DNA from 2 places in the Nocardioides sp. Root151 genome. Region 2 is predicted to be linked to the other one. Evidence: riboswitches for the same ligand, from Rfam matches in the RefSeq annotation. Region 2 holds a riboswitch; the other holds the start of a gene.

Region 1 (14,713 bases), on a different contig from region 2:
CGCATAGTGCGAGAACCGCTCGTGGTCACCCTCGTCGGTCGGGACCGTGCGACGGTCCTCGAGAACGTCTGTCTGGCTGAATCCGATCGGGTTGCTCACGCCCACCACTGTAGATCAGAACTCAGTTCAGCAAGGGGTCGACCGGACGTGTTGAGACCCACGCCATGGCTCCGGGCTGTCGTCGCAGCACGTCGCGGCGCAGGGTCGTGGTGTCCTCCCGGAACAGGTCGGAGGCCAGCGCCGGTACGACGTACCAGCTGCCCTCGGCGATCTCGGCCTCGAGCTGGGAGGCGCCCCAGCCGGCGTACCCGGCGAAGACCCTGAGCTCGGCCACGCTGCCCTCGATGAGCTCCACCGGCGAGTCGAGGTCGATCAGGCCGATGTCGGCGAAGGACCCGCGGAACCCGACGGGCTCGTCGTCGGCATCGGCGAGCTGGGCGACAGCAAGTGCGCCGTCGGCACCGACCGGCCCGCCCGAGAAGAGGACGCCGGGATCGCTCGCCACATCAGCCCAAGGAGAGAGGACGTCGCCGATCATCACCATGGACGGCCGGTTGAGTACGACGCCCAGTGCGCCGTCGCCATCGGCGTCGATGAGCAGCACCACGGAGTCGGCGAAGTTCGGGTCGAGCAGCTCGGGGCTGGCCACCAGCAACATTCCGGCTCTCGGGTCCATGCCCCCAATGTAGACAAGCCGAAATGAAGACAGGCCCCGGGCCGACGCGGGGAGGGAGGGAGATGCGGAAGGGAGGTCCGCGGGTGCGTCGACACCGGGGTCTGTCTGTCAGGGGGCGGCCGTCAGGCCGCGAGCGCCGCCCTGATCCGGTCCAGGAAACGGACGTTCCCGGGAGTCGGGTCGGGTTCGGGCAGCTGGTAGCCGTCGCGGGCGGCGGCCTCGATCGCGGCACCCACGCGGGCGCCGTGCTCGTCCACCTCCAGGGCGGAGACGCGTCCGGCCATCACGGCGAGGAGCTGACGCTCCTTGGCGGCGGCTTTGGCCATCGCCTGCGACATCGCCGTGTCGACCGGCTCGGAGCGGTAGTGGTCCTGGATCTCGCGGATCCCGGGCAGTTCGTCGGCCGTGGCACGCCAGGCGGCGATCACGGCTGCCTCGAGGTCCATCGGCTGGTTGGAGAGCTCGCGCTCGATCTTGCCGCTCAGGCGGCTCGACCAGCGGAGCTGGAGTGCGCCCAGCAGGTCGAGCTCGTCACGGAAGGTCTCGGCAACGCCCGGCAGGTCCATCGGGAGGACACCGTCGCGGCGCACACGTACTTCGTCGAACACACGGTGGAGGACGTCCCCACGGTGGTGAAAGGCTTCCCAGGTCATGGTCAAGCTCCTTTCGTTTTCACGTACCGGCGGTACGTACCAAGAGTATGTAACCGACCTTCGGCACGCAAACCGACCACGCCGTGACCTCGGCCACAGGGTCCCGGTCGCGCCGCCCTATGCTGAGCAGATGAGCAAGTCCGCAGCGAAGCGTCTGATCCCGAGCCTCCCGACCCTTCCGGACCTGCCCGGCGCCACCAGGCGCCAGCAGTACTCCTCCAGCACCAAGCGGGCCCTGGTCGAGGCGGCCAGCGAGCTGTTCACCGAGCACGGCTACGGCGGCACGTCCCTGGACGCCATCGTGGCCGAGGCCAAGGTCACCAAGGGCGCGCTCTACCACCACTACAGCGGCAAGCAGGCGGTCTTCGAGGCGGTCTTCGAGCGCATCGAGGCGGAGGCCGCGGCCAGCATCTCCAAGGCGGTCAAGGGCGTGAAGGACCCGTGGGAGAAGGCCGCGGAGGGCCTGCGCGCGTTCCTCTCGGTGGTCCAGGACCCGACGTACCGCCGGGTGGTGATCCAGGAGGGACCCGCCATCCTGGGCTACGAGCGCTTCCGCGAGCAGGAGGAGCGCTCGTCGTTCGCGATCGTGCTCGACGTGGTCAACAACGTGCTCTCCGCGGGCCCCTGGGACCTCGAGCAGCCGATGATCGACACCTTCAGCCGCATCTTCTTCGGCGCCCTGAGCAGCGCCGGCGAAGGAGTCGCGGCCGCCGAGGACCCCGAGGAGGCCAGTGCCCGGGTCGAGGCCGCGATCGGGTTCATGCTGATGGGCCTGCGCTCCCTGGTCGACCAGGGCGTCGAGTTCGTCGACCCGGTCACCGGAAGCAGCAGCGCCCTGGCGGAGTGACCCCCGAAGGGGCCGCTCGACCAGGGCGCCGAAGGGCTGTGCCTACTTGAAGGTGACGTTGCCACCATCGGTCGGGACCAGCTCGATCCAGACGTGACCGGCGGGAATCTTCAGGTCGCCCGCCTTCGTCTTCAGGGTCAGCGCGCTCTCGGCCTTGTTCTTGCTCCACGTGCCGCGCACGGCCTTGCCCTTGTGGAACACGACCGCCTCGCCCTTGCCGTGGAACTTGGTCTCGGGCACGAAGTTGCCTGCCGGGTCGGTGTAGCCGGCGTCGCCGACCTGCACCTTGAGCACGAGCACGGTGTCGGCCAGGAACTCGTCACCGTCGGCGGCGTTGGTGTTCTGGTTGTGGTATTTGCCGCCCTCGAACGCCCAGTTCGTGGTGTGGCCGGCGGAGAACGACGCGGCGACCGACGTGGCGGGCTGACCCTTGGGCAGGTCCTTCTCCTCGCCCCACGGCAGGTAGTCGTCGGGCCGCTTCTCCTCGCCCTTCGACCCTTCCTTGGCGAGCTTGGCCAGGTCGACGAACAGGTTGTACGGCGCGGAGCGTCCGGAGTCGCGGTAGAAACCGGTGGCACCCTCCTGGTGGAACTTGATGCCCGCCTGGGTGATCCGGCTGATGGTGACACCGGCCGCACCGCTGGTCACCATCTCGCCGTCGACCGGCGACACGATGCCGATGTCGGAGGCACGCATCGAGCGCACCGGGCCGACGTTGTCGGGGACCTTGGAGTAGAAGAACGACGCCAGGCGCGTGCTGCCGCCCTCGACCAGCTCCTCCACGACCATGTCGGCCGAGCCGAGACCGATCTGGGGCGCGCTGCTGCCGGTGTTGTCGATCTTGACGACGTAGACCGGGTGCTTCTTGCTCGAGGACGCGTCACCCGAGACCTTCTCGCCGGTGAGCGGCCAGGTGCTCTCGAGGACCTCGGCATTGGCGGTGCCCTTCGGATCCTTGGCGTCCTTGTCGTCCTTGTCATCTCCTCCGCAGGCGGTGAGCGTGAGGCTCAGCGCCAGGGCGGCAGCAAGGCCGGTAGTCAGGGAGGGGTGGACACGGCGCACGAAATTCTCCGATCGTCTACAACATTGATTCAGTTTCAAAGTGTGAGGGCGCGGCTCCCGGATTCCGGGGAGGCGCGCCCTCGTGGGACTCAGGTGTCCCTGATCACCGGCCACGCAGGGTGCCGGCGTAGAACGAGGTGGTCCACGCGAGCTCGCGACGGACCCGGGTGCCGCTTCGCGGTGCGCTCAGGATGATGACCTTGCCGTCCTTGCGCCCCACGAAGACCGCAGCATGGTAGACCCGGCCGCCGTTGTGGAAGAACACGAAGTCGCCGCGGCGCAGGTACCGCTTGGCGATGTGGCGGACGAAGGCGTACTGCGCGCTCGACGTACGCGGCATGCCCGCGAAGCCGGCCTTGCGGTAGCTGTAGTAGAGCAGCCCGGAGCAGTCGAACGCCCCTGGCCCGGCGGCGCCGTAGCGGTAGGGGTCGCCGATCTGGTTGGTGGCGACGTTGTAGCCGATCTGCACGCGCTCGGCGCGGGTCAGTGACGCTGCCTCGGCGCTCGGAGCGTCGGCCATGGTGCCGGCCACCAGCATCGACAGGGTCATCAGCGGCAGCACCAGGAGTGCGCGCAGTCGGGCGGTCGTGCGCGGTCTGCGCACGCTGAAGAGGGCAGGCATGGAGGGTTTCCTTTCCCACGCCTGTGAGGTGAGCTGTCGGGTTGGGACTGGAAAGTGTCCTGCCATCGCATGATGACTTCACCCCGAGCGGGACGGCCTCTCGACCGACCTCGCGTGGAACCTGTGGGTCCCCCACTCCTGCCCCTGTGTCCGGGTCACGGGACGCTCCCTGAACGGGGCAGGACTCGGCGTTGTCCGGGAGCGGTGTGTGAAGTTGTGCGCCTTGAGGGTAAGCGCCACCGCCCCCGGAAGTCCCCGAAATGTGACAAACCCCCAAGTCAGCCCAGTTTGGCGCCGCCGTCGACGTACAGCGTCTGGCCGGTGATGTACGACGCCTCGTCGCTGGCCAGGAACGCGGCCGCGGCGGCGATGTCCTCGGGGAACCCGACCCGGCGCACCGGGTTCTGCTCGGCAGCGGCGGCCCGGAAGTCCTCGACGCTCATCTTGACCCGCGCGGCGGTGGCGTCGGTCATCTCGGTGGCGATGAAGCCGGGGGCGATGGCGTTGGCGTTGATGCCGAACGGGCCGAGCTCGATGCCCAAGGTGCGGGTGAAGCCCTGCACGCCCATCTTGGCCGCCGAGTAGTTCGCCTGGCCCCTGTTGCCGAGCGCGGAGACGCTCGAGAGGTTCACGATCTTGCCGTACTTCTGCTCCACGAAGTGCTTCTGCGCGGCCTTGGTCATCAGGAACGCACCCTTGAGGTGGACGCCCATGACCAGGTCCCAGTCCTGCTCGGTCATCTTGAACAGCAGGTTGTCACGGGTGATGCCGGCATTGTTGACCAGGATGTGGATGCCGCCGAGCTCGGTGACGACCCGCTCGACCGCTGCCTCGACGGACTCGGCGTTGCTGACGTCGGCGCCGATGCCGACGGACTTCACGCCCTCGCCGAGCTTGCCGGCCGCCTCGCTGGCCGCGGCCTCGTCGAGGTCGATGATGGCGACTGCCGCACCCTCGTCCGCGAAGCGCTTCGCGGTGGCGAATCCGATGCCGCGTGCGGCCCCGGTGACCACTGCCACCCGTCCGTCAAACCGACCCATGCCCACTCCTGTGACTAGTCAATGCGTGATGCCCGACCGGCCGGAACTGGCGGTCGAGGTTGTCGGGACCACCTTAGGACAGGGCCTCGCGCAGCCTCTCGGCGTACTCCCCCGGCTCGTCGTCGGCGTACTTCGTGCGCGGCCAGAAGAAGCCGCGCAGGCCGTCACCCTTGGTGCGGGGTACGACGTGGAGGTGCAGGTGCGGCACGGACTGCGAGACCACGTTGTTGATCGCGACGAAACTGCCCTGGGCACCGAGTCCTTCGACGACCGCGGTGGCCAGCCGCTGTCCGGCCTCGAGGAACGGGGCGCGCAACCGGCCCGGCAGGTCGGGCAGGGTCACGACGTGCTCCTTCGGCACCAGCAGCATGTGGCCCTTGAACACCGGTCGCTGGTCGAGGAAGGCGAGCAGGTCGCTGGTCTCGAGCACGACCTCGGCAGGGGTCTCCCCCGCCACGATCGCGCAGAACGTGCAGGACATCGAGGCGCCCCTTCTTCCGGATTCCACCGATGCTACGGTGCTTGCCATCTACAGCCATGGGGCTGGGCCGGACCTCCGCGAACTGATCAGTCGCCGAGCAGGACCGGTTTTTCATCTCGATCGATCCATGCCTGCGCCGGTCGTGTTCTCGCCTGGGCCGCGGCGGCTGCGCACACGCTGCCCACGGGCACACATCTGAACAGCGACACAGGAGGCGACATGGACGGGTTCGAATCGGCCCAGTTCAGCATCCCCCTCATCATTTTCCTGCTGGTCTTCTTCTACGGAGGGACCTTCTGGATCTCGTTGAGAATCGGAAAGAAGCAGGAGAACGCCGACGGCTACATGACCGCCGGCAACAACATCGGGTTCGGGATCTCCGCGGGCAGCATGACCGCAACCTGGATCTGGGCCGCCTCGATGTACGCCGCGGCAACGTCAGGATTCACCTACGGCATCTCGGGCCCCATCCACTACGGGCTCTGGGGTGCGCTGATGATCCTGTTCATCTACCCCTTCGGGAAGCGGATCCGCTCCGTCGCGCCGCGCGCCCACACCCTCGCCGAAGTGATGTACGCGCGCCACGGGCGTTCCAGCCAACTGTTGCTCGCCGGCTCGAACCTGGTCGGCAGCCTGATCAGCCTGATGTCGAACTTCATCGCCGGTGGCGTGCTGATCTCGCTGCTCTCGCCATTCAACTTCACGCAGGGCGTGATCATCGTGGCCTTCGGGATCCTGCTCTACACCCTGTGGTCGGGCTTCCGCGCCTCGGTGCTCACCGACTTCGTGCAGGTGCTGGGCATGCTCGGCGCCGTTGTCGTCATCGTGCCGTTCATCTTCTTCGCCGCCGGCTTCCCGGCGATGTTCGAGACGGGCGCGAGCAACCTGACCCCGCAGCAGGGCACCTTCTTCTCCAGCGACGCCTTCCTCAACCAGGGAGCCCCCTACATCGCAGCGGTACTCGCCTACGCGATCGGGAACCAGACCATCGCCCAGCGACTCTTCGCCGTCCGTGAGGACCTGATCAAGCCGACCTTCGTGACCGCGACCATCGGCTACGGCTCGATGGTGATCGGCGTCGGCATGCTCGGTGTGCTCGCGCTCTACCTGGGTCTCGAGCCCAGCGGTGGCAACGTCAACAACCTGATCCCGCAGATGGCAGCCGAGTACCTCCCCACCGCGCTGCTCGCGGTGTTCTTCCTGATGATCATCGGCGCGCTCTCCTCGACCGCCGACTCCGACCTGGCCGCAATGGCCTCGATCGTGATGACCGACGTCTACGGACAGAACGTGGCCGGCAAGGACCGCGCCAACCCCAAGGTGATGCTCCTGATCGGTCGGGTGACCATGGTGCTCGCCACCGCACTCGGTGTGATCTTCGCCAGCTTCCAGCTCGACATCCTCGACCTGCTCGTCTTCGTGGGTGCCCTGTGGGGTGCGTTGGTGTTCCCGGTGATCGCCAGCTTCTACTGGAACAAGGTCACCAACACGGCGTTCACCACGTCGGTCCTCGTCGCCCTGGCGGTGTTCCTGCCGGTGAGGTTCGAGTGGATTCCGTTGACCGGGGCCTTCGGACTGGGGGTCGAGGTCCTTTCCGTGGTCGGCGTCGGTGTCGTCCTGGGCCTGATGTGCTTCGGCTTCTTCGGACTCCGCCCGGCCATGGGCGTCGGAGTGGTGGCGGCCATCGTGTCGGCGCCGTTCGTGATCGGTTTCCTGCGCGACTACGCCACCCTGAGCGGCTCACTCGTGGCGTACGCCGTCAGCACCATCGTCTGCTGGGCGATGTCGCGATCCTCCGACGTGGAGTTCGACTTCGCCGAGATCGACAAGGTGGTCGGCGACTTCGACGACTCGGACACCGCCGTCGGCGCCGTACCGGCAGCGCGTCGCGACGACGACCTCGACCCGACCCACTGACCAGGAGGAACCATGCACAGCATTCTCATGACCGTCTACGTGCTCGTCTGGCCGTTGCTCTCCGGCATCGTGCTCTTCGTGATCACGTCCGGCTTCATCAAGGAATGGCGTGAGGCTCGCCGCGAGGGCCGCGACCTGATCTGAGGAGAGGTCGCGGACGCGGGGGTCAAGGCTTGCGGCCCACGCCGCCCTCGAGCAGGCCGAGGACGATCAGCGCCACCACGCAGGCGGCGACGAAGCCCCACACGTCGAGGTGGTTCCAGTCCTCGCCCCGCAGGACGTTGGCGCCGACTCCGCCGACGACGGCACCCGCGACACCCACCGGAACGGTCAGCATGACCTGGGGGTCACGGATGCCACCGGCCAACGTGCGGGCGAGCACTCCGAGGATGAGCCCAGCAAGCAGGAACGCGATCATGGCAGGAATCTAGTGCCACAAAAGCCTCAGATCAGTGACATTCGCCCACACAACGCGGAGCAATCCGGCCCGACGAGGAGTAGGCGTCGAAGTGCTGGGTGTCGTCATTGCCGTAGGTCCAGCGCAGGTTGTGGCGGCGCATCAGCTGGACGACGGGGTGGGTCGAGCTGCGCCACGAGACCCGCGGGTGCGGGTGGTACTGCCACCACGAGTTCGGCACCAGCCCGGTGCGCGAACGGTAGGGGTTCTCCCAGGTGTTGACGTCGACCGCGGTGCCGTAGGAGTGCGGCGAGCGCACCCCCGGGTTGTTGACCACGCTGCGGCAGTTGAACGCCGAGGTGTTGCCGGCCGCCATGGACTTGTGGTCGTCGCCGCCACGCACGGCGTCACTCCAGCCGAACCGGTCCACGCGGTACATCGCCCGGATCGGGTGCTTTCCGTCGTACATCTCCTTGAACGCCGCCCCGACGTTGCCGGCCACGCGCGCGTTCACGACGATCTCGCCGCGCCGGCGGTAGCCGTCGTACGCCCAGTAGTTGACGCGGATCAGCCGCAGGCTGGACCGCCCGACCGGGCAGCCGGAGTGCCACGTGACGCCGACCATCTGGCGCCACACGGCGTCGGGGATGGTGCTGATCGTGACCGCGGCGCCCGCGCGGGTGGCCCGTGGCTGGGCCGGGAGCTTGATCCGGGGGTACGGCGCGCCGGCGGGCATCGTGAACGGGACGCCGGGCGGCCGGTTGTCGACCTTGCGGGTGCCGCTGATCGCACCCTTCACCCACGAACGGGTGATCCCGACCGCGCGCCAGGCGCTGTCGGTGCGGACCTTGAAGTTCCAGGCGCCCCTGCCTTCGGCGTTGGTGATGACGGTCTTGCGGGCCACCCAGCGGGTGCCGACCTTCTGCTGGATGCGGACCGAACCGCGGATCGGTACGCCGCCGGGCGTGCGCCACAGCACCTTGAAGGCGGCGTACGTCTCGTCCACCACCCGCAACGGAGCGGAGAAGCCCATCCGGCTGTCCCGGCGCAGCAACGTGATGGTGCGGGCAGCCGAGGCGGAGGCTGCGTACGTCGCGTCACCGGCGTAGCGGGCCCGGAAGACGTTGTCGGCGACGGTGCGGCTCATCGTCGCCGGCACGGTGACGTGGCCGTCGGCACCTGTCACGGCGTTCGCGACCGGCTGCCACACCCCGCCGATCCGGCGATCGACGGTGACCGCTCCGGTCTCGACCGGAGCGCCGCCGGTGGCCTTGACCGCCACGTCGAGCGCGACGGTCTGGCCCTCGTAACGGGCCGGCCCGGCGAGGGTGGTCGTGGTGGCGACCAGGGCGGCCTCGTCCGCGGAGGCCATGGCCGGCAGCGAGAACAGTCCGACGACCATCCCGAGCAGGACGACGATTCTGGCGATGCGCATGGATCTCCCCGTGTCAGGCGAAGCCGAGTGTGATGGGCCCGACCATTGTGGACGACCCCTCACTGCTCCAGACGTAACTCGACGGCGATGCGTTGCGTCGATGGGCAAAAGAAATGCACAACGTGGTGGATCACGGGCACTTGGTGCCTGCGATCCACCACGTTGTGGGTGTCAAGAGGTGAACGGTGGAGCTGGCGGGAATCGAACCCGCGTCCTCGAGCGCCGAACCAGGTCTTCTCCGGGTGCAGTCCGTGTTGTCGCTTTTCTCGGCCCCGGCGCTCGCACAGACACGTCGCCGACAGGCCCAGTCACGGAAAAGTCCCGATCAACCGCCATGACACGGATTGATCAGCAAGCCTTCTAGATGAGGTCAGGCTCCGGGACGAAGGCAGATGCCCGGTCTGACCCTTCGATCACTGCTCAGGCAGCGAGAGCGAAGTCGTTGCGGTTTGAGTTGGCAACTATGGTTTTCCAGCGATCGTTTACGAGATGACGCTGGCTTCTCGACCCGCTTCCCCTGGAACTAACGTCCCAAGTCGAAACCGATCAGCCCCTCTTGAGTTGTACTACCCACAACCATATCGACTGTGCGGTTCATTCCCCAATGGGGTTTGCGTCGATGAGCTCCGCGGCGTTGTGCCACAGCACCCTGCGCAACCAGTCGTCCCCCAGCCCGGGGTGTCGCTCTCCGAGTCGCTCGAGCGCGTCGACCTGGTGCGCGTAGGGGTAGGGGATGTTGGGGAAGTCGGAGCCGAGCAGCACCTTGTCGGCCAGGTCCGCGAGCCGCGGCAGCAGCCCGGGCGGGTAGCGGCCGCCCATCTCCTCGAAGAACTCGGTGAACGCCATGGTCGTGTCGAGACGCACGTTGTCGTAGCGCTCGGCCATGGAGAGGAACTCGGCGTACTCCGGTGCGCCCATGTGGGCCATCACCAGGGCGAGGTCGGGGTGCCGCCGCAGGAGCTCCTCGACCGGACCGGGGCCGGTGAACTCGGTGGGCACCGGGCCCGAGCCGGCGTGCAGCACGATCGGCGTCCGGGCCTCGGCCAGCACGCCCCACGCCTCGTCGAGGAGTGGATCGGTGACGTGGAAGGCACCCACCTGCACGTGCACCTTGAACAGCTCCACCCCGGCCTCGATCCGCTTGCGCACGTAGGCCGCCGCGCCCGGCTCCGGGTAGAAGGTGCCGCACCGGAGTGCCTCGGGGTGCCGATCGGCGAAGCCGGCGGACCACTCGTTGAGGAACTCGGCCATGTCCGGCTTGTGCGCGTAGGCCAGCGCCGAGAAGCGGCGTACGCCGAACGACCGCAGCGTCTCGACGAGCACGTCGTCGTCGTCGCGGTAGGTCAGCGGCCACGGCCGACCGATCAGAGGGCCGGCGGAGTCGAAGACCGCCCGCACCTTGGCCATCACCTGCGGGGGCAGGAAGTGCGTGTGGATGTCGAAGAAGCCGGGGATGCCGAGGCGGGTGCAGGTGGTCTCGAGGCGGATTCGTTCCTCGCCCTCCTCGACCACCGAGGGATCGCTGCTCATCCCATGCCCTTCAACCGGCGGCCTACCTCGATCTCCTTCTCACGGTTGGCCTGGCGCTCGGCGATGGTGTTGCGCTTGTCCCACGACTTCTTGCCCTTGGCCAGGGCAATCTCGACCTTCGCGCGGCCGTCCTTGAAGTAGAGCGAGAGCGGCACCACCGTGAAGCCCTTCTCGTTGACCCGGCGCTCGATCTTGTCGATCTCGATCCGGTTGAGGAGCAGCTTGCGCTTGCGCCGCGAGGCGTGGTTGGTCCAGTTGCCCTGGGAGTACTCCGGGATGTGCACGTTGTGCAACCACACCTCGCCGTTGTCGACCTCACAGAAGCCGTCGACCAACGAGGCCCGGCCCATGCGCAGGGACTTCACCTCGGTGCCGACCAGCACCATGCCGGCTTCGTACGTCGTGTCGATGTGGTAGTCGTGGCGCGCCTTCTTGTTCTGCGCGACCACCTTCGTGCCCTGCTCCTTGACCATGGGGACAGTCTCTCAGGAGCGGGCAACCGCGTTACATCCAGTTCATCGGATCGGTCGGCGAGCCGTTGACCATCACCGTGAAGTGCAGGTGGCAGCCGGTCGACCAACCGGTGGTGCCGACGTAGCCGATCACCTGGCCGCGGGTGACGTGCGAACCGACGCCCACGGTGTAGGACGTGGCGTGGTTGTAGATCGTGGCCAGACCGACGCCCCGCACGTGACCGTTGTCGATGATCAGTCGGTTGCCCCACGCGGTCTGGTAGTAGCTCTCGATCACGGTGCCGTCCGCGGCGGCGTACAGCGGCTGGCCGCACCCGGCGCCGAAGTCGGTGCCGTCGTGGAGCGAGTAGTAGCCGTAGATCGGGTGCACGCGATAGCCGTACGACGAGGTGACCGGGCCGTTGACCGGGTAGCTCAGGTAGCCACCGGAGCTGGTGGGCGGGCCGGAGTTGCCGGACTTCTTCGCGGCCGCGGCGGCACGCGCCTTGAGCATCGACTCGATGCGGTTCTGCTCCTGCTCGAGCTTCTCCAGCTCCTTCAGGTCACGCGCCTTCACCCGGGACGCGACGGACCGGGCGCTGGACCGCTTGCCGACCAGGCTGCGCACGGAGGCGGCCTGCTGCTCGGCACGCGTCTCGAGCTCCTGCTTGACACGCAGGTTGGCCGCGGCCGCCTCACGCAGCTCCTTCACGGAGTCGCGCTTGTCGGCGAGGTTGTCCTTCTTCACCTTGAGCAGCACCTCGGCGACCGTGAAGTCGGTGAGCTGGCCGTTCTCCTCGTCGACCACCGCGCTGGTGGTCTCGAGCGTGCGGCTCACCTCGTCGAGGTCCTCCGCACGCAGGATGGAGGAGACCTGCTGCAGCTGCGGGTCGCCGTACTCGTAGTTGTCGGCGAGCTGGTTCGAGACGACCACCCGCTGGCCCTCGACAGCCTCACGGCCGTCGGCCAGCTCGGCCTTCGCGGTGTCGAGATCGGCGACCGCCTTCACGAGGGCGGCCTGGGCGGCCCGGTCCTTCACGCGTGCCGTGGTCAGCTGACCGCGGGTGTCGGCGAGCTCGTTTCGGGCCGACGTGAGCTGTGCCCGCGCCGCGGTCAGTCGGGCGGCGGCCCTGCGCAGCGCCGCGCTCGACTCGTCGAGGTCCTGGTGCGCAGAACTGATGTCCTGCTTGACCCGCCGTTCCTTCTTCTTGAGCTTGTCGTCGTCTGCATGCGCGAGCGGAGCGCAGATCATGCCGATCACCATCAAGGTTGCGGCCACGAGGACCACCAAGCGGTGTCGGTCGTCGCTGGGGAAGGAGCGAACCACCGTAAAAGCCTTCGTTCGGGGAAGTGAACGCCTCGACGTTAGACGACGAACCTCAGACTTTGAGGTATTTGCGGGTCAGTAGGAGAGTCGGAATCACGGTGAGCAGTGGTCCGATGATCGCCACCCATCCCAGGGACTGCAGATATTCGGGCCAGCCGATCCACGGGAGGAACTGGATCTGGTCGCTCAGCTGCTCCTTGACACCGAACTGCATGAACGCCGCCAGGGCTCCACCCGCGAGCACCACGCCGAACAACGCGGTCACCAGCGCCTCCAGGAGGAACGGCAGGGAGATGTAGAGGCTCGAGGCGCCGACCAGGCGCATGATGCCGATCTCGCGGCGTCGCGCGAAGGCGGCCAGGCGGATCGTGTTGGCCACCAGGAGCAGGGCCGCGAAGATCAGGAACCCGGCGATCGCGTAGGACCCGAACTTGAACGTGTCGAGGGTCTTGAAGACCGGCTCCACGATGTCGCGGTTGTCGCGCACGCCGTAGACGCCGTCGAGGCCCTCCACGGCACTGGCGATCCCCTTGTACTTGTCGCGGTCCTTGAGGTCGATCCACACCGAGGAACGCAGCGCCTGGGGACCGATCTTCTTGATCAGGCTGGTCTGCTGGTCGCTCTCGCTGTAGAGGTCGAGGCTCTTCTTGTAGGCCTCGTCCTGCGACTCGACGTGGTAGCCGGAGACCTCGGGGTTCTCGTCGATCACCTTGAGGATCGCGTCCTGCTGGGCCTCGGTGACCTCACCGGAGCACTGCGGGGTGCGGGAGTTCTCGTTGCACAGCGAGACGATGATCTGGTTCAGGTCGCCGAAGCGCTGCTCGGCCTTGTCGGCCTCGGCGTTGAGCAGGAAGCCCATGCCCACCAGCGTCAGCGAGACGAAGAGGGTCAGGACGACGGCGATGTGCATGGTCAGGTTGCGGCGAAGGCCCTGGACGAGCTCGGAGAAGACATGGCGAAGCTGCATGAGTGTGAGCCCCTCTCAGTTCTGGTAGCCGTAGATGCCACGGGCCTGGTCGCGGACGACGCGGCCGTCCTCGAGCTCGATCACCCGCTTGCGCATCTGGTCGACGATGCCGGCGTCGTGCGTGGCCATCAGCACCGTGGTGCCGGTGCGGTTGATCCGGTCCAGCAGCTTCATGATGCCGACGGAGGTGTTCGGGTCGAGGTTTCCGGTGGGCTCGTCGGCGATCAGGATCATCGGCCGGTTCACGAAGGCGCGGGCGATCGCCACGCGCTGCTGCTCACCACCGGAGAGCTCGTCGGGGAGGCGGTCCTCCTTGCCGTCGAGGCCGACCAGCTCCAGGGTCTCGGGCACCAGCTCGTTGATCTGGGCGCGCGACTTGCCGATCACCTGCAGGGCGAAGGCGACGTTCTCGGCGACCGTCTTGTTCTGCAGCAGGCGGAAGTCCTGGAAGACCGTGCCGATCTGGCGGCGCAGCCGGGGCACCTTCCAGCCGGCGAGGCGGCTGATCTCCTTGCCTGCGACGTAGACACGCCCTTCGGAGGCGCGGTACTCGCGGAGGATGAGGCGCAGGAAGGTCGACTTGCCGGAGCCGGACTGGCCGACGAGGAAGACGAACTCACCCTTCTCGATGTCGACGGACACCTGTTCAAGGGCTGCGCGGGCCTGGCCCGGGTAGGTCTTGGAGACCTTTTCGAAGCGAATCACTGGACGGAGTCTAGGTGACAGGCCAAGCAGAACTGGTAAGTCGGGCTCTCCGCTGTGTCGGCGTACCGGCCGGGCCAGGTCGAAGGCCCGGCCGAACGGCCGGTCGCGAGCTCAGCCGTTGCCCCCGGCCCGGAAGGCGATCCATGCGTCGTTCATGCGCTCCACCTGACCCTCGGTGAACATGTTCATGCAGGAGTCCTGGGTGTAGTCCATGAAGTTGTGGATCGGGTCGAGCCCGGGTGCCGCGCAGGTGTCGGCACCCTCGGGGCAGTCGAACTGCGGGATCGCCTCGCGCGGGGTGTCGGCGACACCGTCACCGCTGGCCGAGCAGGCGCCGGCGAAGGTGTGCTCGAGCATCATCCAGTGACCCACCTCGTGGGTGAGCGTGTCACCGAGGGCGTACTTGCCGGCGGTGCCGCCTGGCATCGACTCGTCGAGCATCACGACGCCGTCGATGTAGTCGCGACCGTCGTTGTAGCCCTTCGGGAAGTAGGCCCATCCGAGCAGCCCGCCGCCGATGTCGGCGACGTAGACGTTCAGGGTCTCGGAGTCGCCCTGGTGGAGCGCCTGCTTCATGTCGCGCTCGGTCTTGCCGGGGGCCA
Region 2 (14,713 bases):
GGAAGACCTTGCGCAGGTTCTTCTTGGCGGCAGTGGCCAGGCCGAGCCGCTCGTCGGCCCAGCCGACGACCTTGGCACCGCGGCCGGCCTTCTTGGCCGAGGCCGCGCTCTTGCCGTTGGTGGAGGCCACGGAGCCGCCCACGTTCGCGGATGTGCTCATTTGGAGTCACGCTCCCAGTAGCTAGGTCCGACTGGTTCCCTGAAGTCGCTCTGTGCCACGAGGTAGCCATTCTCCACCCTCAGCGGGAGCTGGGGGAGGGGGCGGGCAGCCGGACCGAACACGACGCGCCCGCCATCGGCGAGGTCGAAGGTCGACTGGTGGCACGGGCAGAGCAGGTGGTGGCTCTGCTGCTCGTTCAGGGAGATCGGGCAACCGACGTGTGTGCAGATCTTGGAGTAGGCCACGATGCCGTCGACCTGCCAGTTCTGCGGGCTGCGCTCGGAGAACGTGAGGTCCTTGGGCTCCATGCGGAGCAGGATCACGGCAGCCTTGGACTTGGCGACCTGGAGGTCGACACCCTCGAGGTACTCGACGCCGCGGGCCTCACCCTCGGCGACGTCCTCCTCGTGGTGCAGGGTGACCAGACCCTCGGGCTGGGCGTTCATCAGGTCGCCCACCTCGAGCTGGCTCGGCTTGACCGGGGTGCCGGTCACGTCGCGCACGATGCGGGTGCCCTTGGCCCAGACGGTGCTCTCGAGCTTCTTGCCGGGCAGGGTGCCGAGGTCCCGCAGGCCCACGATCAGCGGCAGGCCGAGCATGCCCATGGCACCGAGCATGGTGTTGCGGATCAGCGGACGACGGGCGATGCCCGACTCCTCGAGACCGGCGGAAAGCTGCGCCAGCGTCTCCTCGCGGTCCTCGGGGGAGGACGCCGCGGGGTGGCGCATCTCGAAGATCTCGACGTCGCCCATGAGCTTGCGGGCCCAGTGGATGACGCCGATGCCGATGAACATCAGGGCCAGGCCCAGCGTCGCACCGAGGGCGACGTTGGAGGCGCCGAGGCCGATGAACGTGTCGGTCTCGTCCTTGATGTCGAGGGTGAAGTAGGCGACGCAGAACAGCACGGCGCAGATCATCGACAGGACGAAGAAGGCGGCGACCTGTCGCTCGGCACGGCGCTCGGCCTTGACGTCGACGTCGGTCGGGCGCGGCTTGTGGGCCGGGAGGCCCGGGTTCGCGATCGGCTCCTCGACGGAGGCCGGAAGGTGGTTCGACTCGGTGTCGTGGTGGTCGCTCACGCGGGCGTCTCCTCGCTGTGCTCGGTCTTCTCGGAGCGCGCGGAGTGCGCCGCGATCCAGTAGGCGAAGCCGATCAGGCCGCCGATGCCCAGGAGCCAGGCGAACATGCCCTCGCTCACGGGGCCGATGCCGCCGAGGCTGAAGCCGCCGTACCCGGGGTTCTCCTCGATGGAGTTGAGGTAGGCGATGATCGCGGCCTTGTCCTCGGGGGCGATGTTGCCGTTGGAGAAGACGTCCATCTGCTGCGGGCCGGTCAGCATGGCCTCGTAGAGGTGCTTGTCCGAGGTCTTGCGCAGGCTGGGGGCCTTCTTGCCCTCGGGCATGGCTCCGCCCGAGCCCTCGAAGTTGTGACAGGCCGAGCAGTTGGCCAGGAACAGCTGGCCGCCCTTGACGATGGCCTCGCGCTGCTCGTCCTTGCTCAGGTGGTCGATCGAGTAGTCGTCCTCGGTGGGGATCGACGGGCCGGGGCCGAGCGAGGCGACGTACGCCGAGAGGGCCTTGACCTCGTCGTCGGTGTAGACCTTGTCCTTGACCGCGGCCTGCTGGCCGGGCTGGACCATCGGCATACGGCCGGTGCCGACCTGGAAGTCGACGGCGGCAGCGCCGACACCGACCAGCGACGGGCCGAGCTGGCCGGTCTGGCTGGTGATGCCTTCACCGTTCTGGCCGTGGCAGAAGGCGCAGCCCACGAGGAACAGCTCGCGGCCCTGCGCGATCTCGGCATCATCGGTGCCGTTCTGCTTGTCGGCAGACGCCGGCGCGAACGCGGCGTAGAGGGCACCGGTGAAGAACAGCCCGAGAAGCATCACGAGCAGCCCGGCGAGGGGACGCCTGCGGTGCCGCGAGAGCCGGCCGGCCACACGGTTGAGTGGGCGATTGAGAAGACGCACGTTCAGTCCCTAGGTCCTAGATCTTTCGGGCTTACTTGATCAGATAGATGGTCGCGAACAGCGCGATCCAGACGACGTCGACGAAGTGCCAGTAGTAGGACACGACGATCGCGCTCACCGCCTGCTCGTGGGTGAACTTGCGCGCGAGGTAGGTCCGTCCGAGGACGAACAGGAAGGCGATGAGGCCGCCGGTCACGTGGATGCCGTGGAAGCCGGTGGTCAGGTAGAAGACCGTGCCGTAGGCGTTGGCCGGGATGGTGAGGCCCTCGTGGATGAGCTCGGCGTACTCGGTGGCCTGACCACCGATGAAGACGGCGCCCATGATGAACGTGAGGATGAACCACTCCCGCAGGCCCCAGCCCTTCACGTTGAAGACAGAGCCCGTGCGCCCGACCTGGCCGCGCTCGGCGGCGAAGACGCCCAGCTGGCAGGTCACCGACGAGAGCACCAGGATCGTGGTGTTCGCCGAGGAGAACGGGATGTTCAGGAGCTCCGTCTCGCTCGCCCACAGGGCAGAGCTCTGGGCCCTGATCGTGAAGTAGCACGCGAACAGCGCAGCAAAGAACATCAGCTCACTGGAGAGCCAGATGATCGTGCCTACGCTGACCATGCTGGGACGGTCATGATGCCCGTGAAGACGGGACGCCGGAATCGCAGTTGCAGTCGCCACGGGCCTCATTATGTCTGTACCGCGGCCGGAGGGCACCCCGACCCCCTGATCTTGGGCGTCATAAAGTTCACACCGTGGACTTTCCCCGTGTGATCGCGCCTTTCACGGCCGGTGTCGACCTCCCCGAATTCACTTTCGGGCGTGTCTTCACCGCCTGGACCCTGGACCCGTTGCTCTTCATCGGAGCAGTCTGGGTGACCGGGCTCTACCTGACCGGAGTCGTGGTGCTGAGGCGCCGTGGCGACCACTGGCCGATCGGGCGGACGCTGGCCTTCGTGGTGGCCGGCATGGGCGGCTTCCTCTTCGTGACCGCCTCGGGGGTGTCGACGTACGACACGACGCTGCTGAGCGTGCACATGGTGCAGCACATGATCCTGTCGATGTGGGTGCCGTTGTTCCTGGCGCTGGGCGCTCCGGTGACGCTCGCCCTGCGCACCCTGCCCGGCACGTCGAGCAGGGGTCCTCGCGGGTGGCTGCTGATCGCCCTGCACTCGCGGGTGGCGGCGGTGCTCGCCTTCCCGCCGCTGGCCTTCGCGCTCTACGTGCTCTCGCCGTGGGCGCTCTACTTCTCCGGTTGGTACGACGCCTCGCTGAGCTCGACGTACGTCCACGAGATCATGCACGTGCACCTGGTGACGGTGGGTGCCCTGTTCTTCTGGCCGCTGCTCGGCATCGATCCGGTCCCGGGACGCGTGGGCTACCCGTTCCGCCTGCTGCTGATCGTCCTGACACTGCCGTTCCACGCGTTCCTCGGGATCACGATCATGGACCAGCAGTCGATGATCGGCGGCGACCACTACCGGGAGCTCCGCGAGGGCCCGATGGGCTCCTGGCTCCCGTCCATCGCCTCCGACCAGCACCTGGCCGGCGGCATCCTCTGGGCCTCGGGTGACCTGATCGGGTTGATCTTCTTCGGGGTGCTGTTCACCCAGTGGGTGCGCGCGTCGATCGCCGAGGCGAGGCGCGAGGACCGCCGGCTGGACCGCGAGGAGGCCCGGGCCGAGAACGCGTCGAAACCACCTCGCGAGACCACCGGCACCGACGCCGGATAGCATCGACACCGTGACCGACACCACTGCGCCCCCGCTCCAGATCCTGGTCTACAGCGACGACGTCAACATCAGGCAGCAGGTGATCCTCGCCCTCGGCCGCCGTCCGCACCCCGACCTGCCCGAGTTCGAGTACGTCGAGGTCGCCACCGAGCCCGTCGTGATCCAGCACATGGACGCCGGCAACGTCGACCTCGCGATCCTCGACGGCGAGGCGGTCCCGGCGGGCGGCATGGGCATCGCCAAGCAGCTCAAGGACGAGATCTACGAGTGCCCGCCCGTGCTGGTGCTGACCGGTCGGCCGCAGGACGCCTGGCTGGCCACGTGGTCGCGGGCAGAGGCCGCCGTGTCGCACCCGATCGACCCGATCCAGCTCGCCGAATCCGTGATCGGGCTGCTCCGCTCACGGGTGCCGGCCACGTGAGCGCCCTGACCTGGCCCGACGTACTCACCACGGCGATCGGTCGCACGGACCTGTCCGCCGAGCAGACCCGCTGGGCCATGGGCGAGATCCTCTCCGGGTCGGCCACGCCGTCGCAGATCGCCGCCTTCGCGGTCGCGCTGCGCACCAAGGGCGAGACCGTCGAGGAGGTCACCGGACTGGTCGACGCGATGTTCGAGAAGGCCACGCCACTGAAGATCCCCGGTCGCAGCGTCGACATCGTGGGCACCGGTGGTGACCGTTCCTTCTCGGTGAACATCTCGTCGATGTCGGCGATCGTCGCGGCCGGCGCAGGTGCCCTGGTGGTCAAGCACGGCAACCGGTCGGCCTCGTCGAAGTCGGGTTCCGCCGACGTGCTCGAAGCAATGGGGGTCCGACTCGACCTCGCACCGGACGCCGTCGCCGAGGTCGCGGCCAAGGCCGGGATCACCTTCTGCTTCGCGCCGATCTTCCACTCGGCCCTGCGCCACGCCGGCGTGCCGCGCAAGGAGCTCGGCATCGCCACGTTCTTCAACATCCTCGGTCCGTTGTCCAACCCGGCCCAGCCGGCGGCCGCGGCCATCGGCTGCGCCTTTCCCGACATGCCACCGGTGCTGGCCGGTGTCTTCGCCCACCGTGGCGTCGACGCCCTGGTCTTCCGAGGCGACGACGGGCTCGACGAGCTGACCACGACGACGACGTCCTCCGTCTGGGCCGTGCGCAACGGGTCGATCGAGCAGTCCAGCATCGATCCCCGAGAGCTGGGCATTCCGCTGGCCACCGCCGAGGACCTCCGGGGCGGCGACACCGCGCACAACGCCGACGTCATTCGCCGGGTCCTCGACGGAGAGCCCGGACCGGTCCGGGACGCCGTCGTGCTCAACGCGGGTGCGGCCCTCGCGGTGCACGCGGGCGAGACCGACGACGTCGCCGCGGGCGTGGCGGCCGGCATGGAGCGGGCCCGTGCGGCGATCGACAGCGGTGCCGCCAAGGCTGCCCTGGCCCGCTGGGTCAGCGCCTGCGCCGAGGCCTGATCCCGACGCTTCTCCACTCCGGGGGCTGTTCCGTGCTCCCATGGACGCATGGATGCCGAGGAACTGCGAGCCGCGCAGGCGCCGCTCAAGGCGCGCTACCGCACGAACCCGTCCGACGCCGTCACCCCCGTGTCGGCCGTCGCTGACTACCGGGACGACGGGGTCACCTGCACCGTCGAGGGATTCGCCGGGCCGGTCCGGGCCGGCCTGCACCCGGCCACCGGTGGCACCGGCGACGACGCCTGCAGTGGCGACCTGTTGCTCCAGGCCCTTCTTGCGTGTGCCGGAGTGACGCTCCGTGCCGTCGCGACGGCGTACGGCGTGGAGATTGCCGGCGCCCACCTGCGGGTGGACGGCACCTTCGACGCCCGGGGCACCCTCGGCCTCGACCGCGACGCACCCGTCGGGGTCTGCGACGTCGTGGTGGTCGCCGAGCTGGAGACCAGCGCCGACGACGCGCTCCTCGCGAAGCTGGCCGCGGCCACCGAGCGCTACTGCGTCGTGGGTCGCAGCCTGACCACGCCGCCGACGTTCGTCGTACGTCGGGCCGGGGAGTGACCGGCTACACGTCGAGCGCGTACGACGAGCCGTCGTGGGTGAAGCCGAGCCTGTCGTAGTAGGGGCCGACCATGGTGGGAGAGGTGACCACGCGCCGGATGCCGTGGTCGCGGAGCAGGCTGCTGCTGCGCCACACGAACCGGCCGGGCGAGAAGTCGCGGAATCGCGGCGTCACGTAGTCGAGTCGCACGTGGGCGGTGCCGGCGTCGACGGCCAGCACCACGACTCCGACGGTCTCCTGGCCCTTCTGGACGAGGAAGACGGTGTCGTCCGACGCAGGAGCGTCGAAGTCCGGCTGGAATCTCACGATGTCGGCCCGGTTGCCGCGCAGCACGTGGGCGACGTACGCGTCGTCGGGCCGGACCTCGAGCACCTCGAAGACTGTGGCGTCGTCACGCGCCGAGACCAGCCTCACGATGAACCAGAGGTTGATCACGCTGAGCACGATGTTCATGGCGAGCATCGGCCAGATCTCCAGGAGCCCGTTGAACACGGCCAGGACGAGACAGGCGACCAGGTTGAGCACCCGGAAGCGCAGCACGCGGGCCTGCATCAGGGAGAAGACCAGCAGTGTGCTGCCACCCCACCCGAGGATGTCGAGCCAGTGGTCGGAGAGCCAGTCCATGGGCGAAGGCTAGCGGCGTCCTCGGGTCGGCGTTGGGGAGATGCTGCTGGCCGCAGCCGCTGCGGTCAGTCCAGGCCGAGGGAGAACGCGGACTCGAGGTCGTGCTGGGAGTAGGCACGGAACGCGATGTGCGTCTCGGTGGCGGTGACCCCGTCGACCTTGTTGAGGCGATCGGCGACGACGTCGGCGACGTCGTCGTGGTTCTTCACGCGCACCAGGGCGATCAGGTCGATCTCCCCGGTGACCGAGTAGACCTCGCTGACCCCTTCGAGGGCGGCGATCGACTCGGCGACCTCGGGGATGCGGGAGACGTCGGCGTGGACGAAGACGATGGCGGTGATCACACGGTCAACGGTAGCGGGTGACCCGGACGGGCGTGGACCGACTCAGGGTGGATGCGGGGTCACCGGGCGGGCTGGTGGACGGTCGTGATGTCGCGGCGGTCGTCGAAGGGCACGAGGGACAACCGCGACTGGTTCACCGCGTCGTGCAGGGCGAGGTGGCGGCGCGCACCACGCAGCGGGCAGGTCCATTCGCCGTCGACGTCGACCAGGCGGATGCCGTCGGACTCGAGCCAGGTGAGCACCTTCTCGGACTCCTCGGCCGAGGCGGCGGGCACCGGGCCGGGTGCGTCGGCGACGGCCTCGGCGGAGGCCTTCAGGTCGGCGACGAACTGGTGGGCGTCGGTGCCGGCGGGGATCACGCCGGCGGCCGCCAGGCGCCCGTGGCGCACCACGTGCACCGACCAGCGACCGTTGTCCTCGCGGCGGGCCGCGACCACCTCGGTGCACCGGGACAGGGCGGAGAGCCGCTGGGTGCGGGCCGCGGCGCGGAGGAACGAGGCCAACCGGTCGCGGTGCACCCCGGCCTCCTCGAAGCGCTCGTCGTCGGCGAGCTGGGCCATGCGTTGGTTGATCGTCTCGACGACCTCGTCGGGGTCGTGGAGCAGTGTGTCGCGCAGCCTGCTGACCACGGCGGCGTACGCCGACTCGTCGGTGCTGCCGTCGCAGGGCGCGAGGCAACGGTCCATCTCGGCCAGCACACAGGGGGAGCGGGTCGGGGTGGCGCCGAGCCGGTCGGTGCACTGGCGGATCGGGAAGGCCTCGTGCAGGGCGGCCAACGAGCGCTCGGCGGTCTGCCGCGACGAGAAGGGTCCGAGGTAGTCGGCGTCGTCGTCGAGCACCTTGCGGACCAGGGACAGCCTCGGCCACGTTTCGCGAGTGAGCTTGAGGAAGTGCACCTTCTCGGGAAAGCGCGAGCGGCGGTTGTAGGTCGGCTTGTGCTCGGCGATCAGGCGCAGCTCGCGGACCTGGGCCTCGAGCACGGTGGCGCACTCGATGCCGGTGACCTTGGTGGCGAGCCGCACCATCTCACCCATGCGCGAGCGGGTCTCGGAGGCCGTGAAGTAGGAACGCACACGGGTGCGCAGGTCGCGGGACGTGCCGATGTAGAGGACCCGGTCGCTGGCGTCGCGGAAGAGGTAGACGCCCGGTGCATGGGGGAGCCGCTCGGCGAGGTGGCGCTTCTTGCGTTGCGCCGAGCTGACCCGGGAGGAGAAGGTCTGGAGCTCTTCGAGGGTGTGCACGCCGAGGGCGCCCAGGCGCTCCATCAGCCCGTGGAGCACGTCGACGGTCGCGCGGGCGTCGGAGAGTGCCCGGTGGTTGGGCGTGGTGTCGGCGTTGAACAGCACCGCCAGGGAGGAGAGCTTGCAGTTGGGGGCGTCGTCCCGGGTGATCACCCGGCGGGCCAGCTTGGCGGTGTCGAGCACCTCGAAGCGCGGCCACGGGCGTTGTTGCTGCTCGGCGAAGTGCTTGAGGAACCCGACGTCGAAGGGTGCGTTGTGGGCCACCAGCACGCAGCCGGCGGCGAACTCGAGGAACGCAGGCAGCGCGGACTCGATCGGGGGAGCGTCGGCGACCATCGAGTTGGTGATGCCGGTCAGCACGGCGATGAAGGGCGGGATGGTGTCGTGGGGGTTCACCAGGGTCTGGAACTCGCCGAGGATCTCGCCGCCGCGCACCTTGACCGCGCCGATCTCGGTGATCATCGAACCCGCCGCCGCCGAACCCCCGGTGGTCTCGAGGTCGACCACGCAGAAGGTGATGTCGCGGAGGGGTCGGCCGAGCTCGTCGAAACTGCGTTGCACCTCCCATCGGGAAGGCGCACCCTGAACCGCATTGCTCATGTCCCCGACGCTAGATGTGGGCACCGACAATCCCGGCAGGGCGCGCCCCATAGGCTGGGGATGTTCGTCAAGCAACCCTGAAGGAGCCCCCGTGACCGCACAGATTCCCGACACGACCAACCGTTGGCGGTGTGGTGGGTGCGGCAACCTGACGCGCTTCGACGTGACCCGCACACGCCGTACGGCGGAGTACTGGCACTTCGACCTGTCCGGGGAGCCGGTCGTCGAGAGCACCGAGGTGAAGGCCGAGACCGTCGAGTCGGTGTCCTGCCGCTGGTGCGGTCGCGACGACGCGATCGAGCTGATCGACCGCAACGAGGCGGCCGTGTCCGAGGACCCGGCCAAGGACTGACCCATGGCGACGGGCGCAGCGGAGCGGACCGGCGGGCAGATGCCCGAGCCGGTGCGCGCCCGCGTGCTCTCCCTCGCCGCCGACGCCCTGCCGAAGGTGAGCGAGCTGCCGGCCTCCCTGCGCAAGGTCGCGTCCTTCGCCCCCAACCGCCGGGCCCGGCTCGGCGGCACCCAGATCGCGGCGGCCCTCGAGACCGACGACGACTTCCGCGGCCACCTCTCCACCCAGGTCGCGGCCACCCAGCCCGACCTCGCGGAGGCGATCGGCGACGGTGTCGCCCCCGAGGCGGCTGACCCGGTGGAGCTGGCGGCGTTCCTGTGGCTCCTGCGTCCGGAGGGGTGGGAGGCTTCGTACGCCGACGCGTGTGCGCGCATCGGCACCGGTGAGGCCACCGTCGACACTGCCCAGCTCGAGCGGCTCCAGGCGAAGGTCGACCAGGCCGAGGGGCGCATCAAGCAGCTCAAGGCCGAGCACAAGGACCAGGTCGCCGAGCTCAAGACCGAGAACGCGTCCCTGCGTCGCAAGCTGGGGGAGGCCCGGGCCTCCGGACGCTCGACCAGCGCCGATGCCGAGAAGGCGATCGTGCTGGCCGAGGAGGTGCGACTCAAGGCGGAGGCCGGCCTGGCCAGTGCCGAGTCCGAGTCCCGACGCCTGCGCGCCCAGGTCGAAGAGCTCCAGGCCACGTTGTCGGCCGCCCGCCGCGAGGTGCGCACCGACAAGGACGCCGCCACCCTCCGTGCCCGGGTCCTGCTCGACACCTTGCTCGATGCCGGCCAGGGACTGCGCCGCGAGCTGGCCCTGCCGACCGTCACCGGCTCTCCGGCGGACGCCGTCGAGGCCGACCTCGCGCTCGCCGGCACGCGTACGCCGAGCGCGGCCGGCTCGCTGGGCCCGTCCAGCCCGGCGCTGCTCGAACAGTTCCTCGCCATGCCCCGGGCGCGGCTGATCATCGACGGCTACAACGTCAGCAAGACGGCCTGGCCCGACTCGACGCTCGAGGCCCAGCGGATCCGCCTCCTCAACGGGCTCGCGCCGTTGATCGCGCGCACCGGGGTCGACACCACCGTCGTGTTCGACGCGGCAGCGCAGTCCTCGCGCGGCCCGGTCAACGCGCCCCGCGGCGTCAAGGTGCTCTTCAGTCCCGAGGGCGTCATCGCCGACGACGTCATCCGCGACCTCGTCGCGGCCGAGCCACAGGGACGGGTCGTGGTGGTCGTCTCCTCCGACCGGGAGATCGCCGGCGACGTACGCCGGTCCGGTGCCAAGCCGATGGCCTCGTCGGCGCTCGTGGCCCTCCTCGCCCGCTGAGCCCCGAGACCGCCCCGCGGTCGGGCCGACCGGCCCGCTGCCCGGTGTGTGGTCCGGCGGTCCCGGACCGTTGTCGGTGGTCACTGCCAGAGTGCGTCACAGCCGGGAACTTCCCCTCCCGGACCGATGAGAGACGAGGACACCCATGACCTTGCGAATCGACTGTGACAGCTGCGAAGTCCGCGGCCTGGCCTGCCACGACTGTGTGGTGACCGTGCTGCTCGGGCCGCCGCCCGAGCTGGCGTTCGACGACGACGAGCAGCGGGCCCTCGACGTGCTCGCCGACTCGGGCCTGGTGCCGCCGCTGCGCATGGTGACGCCGCTGGCCGGTCCTGAGGTCGAGTCCGCCTGAGCCCGCCTCCCGCCCGGCCTGCCCCGGCCGAGCCGACAGCTCCCACGCTGCCTCGCGTGGGGCTGGTGTGACGCATGACACGTCACGGCGCGCCGCCGTGGCATGAAACACCCCGCGACATCCGCTCCGAGGGTTTGCCGCGGAGTGCAACCACGTCTAATCTTGCTGCTTCAGGTGCCCGTACCAGTTGGTCAAACAGGACCGGCTCGGGTGCCACGCCGAATTCGATGCCGCGGACGGGGAAGTCCGAGGCGGAGAAACCGGGGACCCACGTATCCCTGGGGTGAATCACACGCAAGGCGGAGCGATCCGTGGAGCGTGTGTAGGGCTTCTTTGTGCCCGAACCCGTCAGCTCACCCGGTAGGCGTCGACAAAGAGGGAGTACGTCCGCTACATGCACCACGGACGGAAGCGCATTCTTGCTGGCCTGGCCAGCAGCGCCATTGCAGTCATCGGCATCACCGCCATCCCCGCAGCGCCGGGCAACGCCGAGCCTGACATCGACGATGTCAAGGCCCGCGTCGACAAGCTCTACCACCAGGCAGAGCAGGCCTCCGAGCGCTCCAACGACGCAAAGCTCAAGCTCGACGACCTCGAGGCCGACCTCGCCGCCCTGAAGGCCGACGAGAAGAAGCAGCAGGCCAAGGTCGACTCGATGACCAGCACGGTCAGCGACGCCGTGGCCGCGCAGTACGAAGGCCAGGACATCTCGACGACCGGCCAGTTGGTGCTCTCCAACAGCCCCGACGAGTTCCTCTCCGACCTCAACACGGTCTCGAACTACAACGACGTGCAGGCCGACACGGTCGCGGACTACACCCGTGAGACCGACTCCCTGGAGATCCGCCGCGAGGCGACCCAGGAGCGCGCCGACGAGCTCGCCGACGCCCAGGCCGACCTCGAGGAGAACAAGGACGAGGCCGACGCCAAGCTCGCCGAGGCCAAGGAGCTGCTCGGCAAGCTCGAGGAAGAGGAGCGGGCCCGGCTCGACACCGAGGCCAGCCGCGGCACCACGCGTCTGCCCACCAACGTGCCGGCCTCCGGCCGTGCCGCCGCTGCGGTGAACTACGCGATGGCCCAGGTCGGCGACGCCTACGTCTACGGCGCAGCCGGTCCGAGCGCGTTCGACTGCTCCGGCCTGACCATGATGGCGTGGGCGCAGGCCGGGGTCGGCCTGCCGCACTCCTCGAGCGCCCAGATGGGCTCCGGCACGAGCGTCTCCTCGGGCGACCTGCAGCCCGGCGACCTGGTGTTCTACTACAGCCCGGTCAGCCACGTCGGCATGTACATCGGCAACGGCATGATCGTGCACGCGGCCAACCCGGGCAGCGGCGTCACCACCGCCGGGGTCTTCTCCATGCCGTACTCCGGCGCAGTCCGCCCGGGCTGATCGGCACCACCCTGAACGACAGCTCAGCATCGAAGGCCGGTCGCCCACTCTGGTGGGTGGCCGGCCTTTCGCTTGCCCTTGTGGCGGGCGTGCTCGCCTTCTGGCTCCGCCAGGACGACGACGCCGGGACGCCGCGGGTCCTGGACTCACCGTCGGCCCGCCAGGACCTCGCCGCCGCGGCGCTGGCGGACCTGCAGACGGCGGTCGGCGCGCGCGACCGGGCGCGACTCCACCCCGACGCCGGCGAGCTGGCCGAGACCGCGGTCGACAACGCCGAGAAGCTCCGCGTCGCCGGCTTCACGGTCCGCTACGTCGACGAGGATGCCGCCCTCACCGCCACGCTCCCGGACGGACAGTGGGCCGCCGCGGTGGACACCACCTGGCGCTTCGCCGGCTACGACCCACGTGAGGCCCACGCCGAGGTCACGTTCGTCTTCGCGCGCGAGGGCGACCACGCGGTGCTGGTCGACGTCGGTGGCGGCGGTCGTCGTACGCCCCTGTGGCTGGCCACCGCGCTCAACGTAAGCCGCACTCCGCAGGCGCTCGTGATGGCAGCGGGGGACCAGCCCGTCAACCGGTTCGCGCGGCAGGCCAGGGTGGCGGTGCGTGCGGTCGGGGAGGTCCTCCCGCCGTGGCGCCAGAAGCTCGTGATGGTGGTGCCGGAGTCCGACGAGCAGCTCGACGGGGTGCTGGCCGCCGACCCCGGGGAGTACGCCGAGATCGCCGCGGTGACCACCACGGTCGACGGGTCGCTCTCTCCGTCGGCGCCGGTGCACGTCTTCGTGAACCCGGAGGTCTTCTCGGGGCTACGACGCAACGGTGCCCAGGTGGTCACCACCCACGAGCTCGTGCACGTGGCCACGGGCGCCGCGACCGCGTCGAACACGCCGCTGTGGCTGCTCGAGGGCTTCGCCGACTACGTGGCGCTGCGCGACGCCACCCTGCCCCTGTCGGTCACCGCGGGCCAGGTCCTGGCGCAGGTACGCCGGGACGGGGCGCCCCGGCACCTGCCGGCGGGCAACGAGTTCGACACGCACACCACCCACCTCGGGGCGTCGTACGAGGCCGCGTGGCTGGCCTGTCGGCTGCTGGCGCAGACTGGTTCCGAGCAGGACCTGCTGAGGCTGTACGACGAGGTGTCGGACGGCGCACCGGTGGGCGCTGCACTCCAGCAGGTCTACGGATTCGGCGAGAAGGAACTGGTGCAACGGTGGCGCAGGGAGCTCGAGAGACTGGCACGGTGATCGCGGGGGAGCAGCGGACCGGCCTCGTGACCCGTCGCCAGCTGTGGGTGCTGACCCTGGGCGGGGCGTTGCTCTTCGTGCTGGTCGCGGCCGTGCTCGTGCCGTGGCAGCCGGTCCCGGGAGGCGCTCCCGATCCCGTTCCGGCCACCGACGTGCTCACGAGGGCACAGCTGGAGCGCGGTGAGGAGTTCGCGCGCCTGTCGCGCATCCTGAGCTGGTCGTCGCTCGCCGTCTCGCTCGTGGTCTCGTGCGTGCTCGGCTTCACCCGGCTCGGCACCCGGCTCCTGGGCCGTCGGTCCTGGCCGTGGCCGGTCACGGTCGTCGGGCTCACCGCTGCCGTGCTCGTCATCGGACGGCTGGCGACGCTGCCCTTCGCGGTGGCCCTGCGCGACCACCGTGTGGACTACGGGCTCACCACGCAGGGGCTGGGCGGCTGGGCGCTCGACCAGGTCAAGGGGCTCGGCCTCGCGATCGTGTTCACCTCGATCGCCCTGCTCGTGCTCTTCGGCTGCGTCCGGCGCTGGCGCACCTGGTGGCCCGCCGTCGTGGCCGGCATCTACGTCGTCCTCCTCCTGGGCGGTTCGTTCCTCTACCCCGTGGTGGTCGAGCCTGTGTTCAACGACTTCTCGTCGATGCCCGACGGGCCCATGCGCCAGGAGATCCTGGCCCTGGCCGACCAGGAGGGTGTCGCGGTCGACGACGTGCTGGTCGCCGACGCCTCGCGTCGTACGACGACCCTGAACGCCTATGTCTCCGGCTTCGGCGGCACCCGGCGCGTGGTGGTCTACGACAACCTGGTCGACCACCAGCCCGACGAGCAGGTGCTCTCGGTGGTGGCCCACGAGCTCGCCCACGCCAAGCACGACGACGTGCTGGTCGGCACCGCGCTCGGTGCCTTCGGCGCACTGGTCGGGGTGGGCCTGCTCGGACTGATCATGGGCCGACCGGGCCTGCGCAGGCGGGCCGGCGTCGAGGGACTGGCCGACCCCCGCGCCGTGGCGACCGTGCTGGCGCTGCTGGCGTTGGCGACCTTCTTCGTCAGCCCGGTCGAGAACACGATCAGTCGCAGGATCGAGATGCGCGCCGACGTGGACGCACTCGCGGTGACCCCGGCCTCGGCCATGGTGGACCTGCAACGCGAGCTGTGCCTGGGCGCGGTGTGCGACCCGACGCCACCGGCGTGGTCGCAGTTCTGGTTCGGCAGCCACCCCACGGCCCTGGAGCGCGTCGCGGTGGCCCGCAAGATCGGCGAGAAGTGACCCGCCTGAAGTGACCCGCCTGAAATGAACGCGGTGCCCCCGACCTGTCGGCCGGAGGCACCGCGAAGGATGTGGATCAGTGGCCGTAGAGCGCGGCCACGTCGGCGCGGTGCTCGCGCATGACGACGTTGCGCTTC

The links. A riboswitch is a leader RNA that binds a small molecule or an ion and turns the genes downstream of it on or off. The one in region 2 is predicted to bind cyclic di-AMP.
Region 1: linked by a shared signal. The riboswitch ahead of ASD66_RS21485 (C40 family peptidase) and the one ahead of ASD66_RS09485 (C40 family peptidase) in region 2 are both predicted to bind cyclic di-AMP.

Annotation. Positions count from the first base shown of each region.
Region 1 covers NZ_LMGG01000007.1:825,346-840,058, reverse strand. Annotated here, with positions in the region: gene ASD66_RS21510 (DUF3039 domain-containing protein) at 1-87, opposite strand, end outside; gene ASD66_RS21505 (YqgE/AlgH family protein) at 122-676, opposite strand; gene ASD66_RS21500 (hypothetical protein) at 799-1,329, opposite strand; gene ASD66_RS21495 (TetR/AcrR family transcriptional regulator) at 1,460-2,176, shown strand; gene ASD66_RS21490 (DUF3048 domain-containing protein) at 2,219-3,238, opposite strand; gene ASD66_RS21485 (C40 family peptidase) at 3,342-3,860, opposite strand; cyclic di-AMP (ydaO/yuaA leader) riboswitch at 3,866-4,061, opposite strand; gene ASD66_RS21480 (SDR family NAD(P)-dependent oxidoreductase) at 4,139-4,900, opposite strand; gene ASD66_RS21475 (HIT family protein) at 4,974-5,381, opposite strand; gene ASD66_RS21470 (sodium:solute symporter family protein) at 5,601-7,298, shown strand; gene ASD66_RS25450 (putative transporter small subunit) at 7,311-7,442, shown strand; gene ASD66_RS21465 (hypothetical protein) at 7,465-7,716, opposite strand; gene ASD66_RS21460 (M15 family metallopeptidase) at 7,748-9,130, opposite strand; RNA gene ssrA (transfer-messenger RNA) at 9,314-9,684, opposite strand; gene ASD66_RS21455 (amidohydrolase family protein) at 9,725-10,660, opposite strand; gene smpB (SsrA-binding protein SmpB) at 10,657-11,133, opposite strand; gene ASD66_RS21445 (M23 family metallopeptidase) at 11,165-12,439, opposite strand; gene ftsX (permease-like cell division protein FtsX) at 12,492-13,406, opposite strand; gene ftsE (cell division ATP-binding protein FtsE) at 13,422-14,111, opposite strand; gene ASD66_RS21430 (zinc metalloprotease) at 14,223-14,713, opposite strand, start outside.
Region 2 covers NZ_LMGG01000004.1:190,498-205,210, forward strand. Annotated here, with positions in the region: gene ASD66_RS09415 (cytochrome b) at 1-160, opposite strand, end outside; gene ASD66_RS09420 (ubiquinol-cytochrome c reductase iron-sulfur subunit) at 157-1,239, opposite strand; gene ASD66_RS09425 (c-type cytochrome) at 1,236-2,045, opposite strand; gene ASD66_RS09430 (heme-copper oxidase subunit III) at 2,161-2,808, opposite strand; gene ASD66_RS09435 (cytochrome c oxidase assembly protein) at 2,874-3,851, shown strand; gene ASD66_RS09440 (response regulator transcription factor) at 3,862-4,272, shown strand; gene trpD (anthranilate phosphoribosyltransferase) at 4,269-5,303, shown strand; gene ASD66_RS09450 (OsmC family protein) at 5,352-5,861, shown strand; gene ASD66_RS09455 (YgjV family protein) at 5,866-6,486, opposite strand; gene ASD66_RS09460 (Lrp/AsnC family transcriptional regulator) at 6,552-6,830, opposite strand; gene ASD66_RS09465 (DEDD exonuclease domain-containing protein) at 6,890-8,671, opposite strand; gene ASD66_RS09470 (hypothetical protein) at 8,763-9,023, shown strand; gene ASD66_RS09475 (NYN domain-containing protein) at 9,027-10,331, shown strand; gene ASD66_RS09480 (hypothetical protein) at 10,477-10,683, shown strand; cyclic di-AMP (ydaO/yuaA leader) riboswitch at 10,890-11,066, shown strand; gene ASD66_RS09485 (C40 family peptidase) at 11,078-12,073, shown strand; gene ASD66_RS09490 (hypothetical protein) at 12,130-13,317, shown strand; gene ASD66_RS09495 (M48 family metallopeptidase) at 13,314-14,576, shown strand; gene ASD66_RS09500 (AMP-dependent synthetase/ligase) at 14,653-14,713, opposite strand, start outside.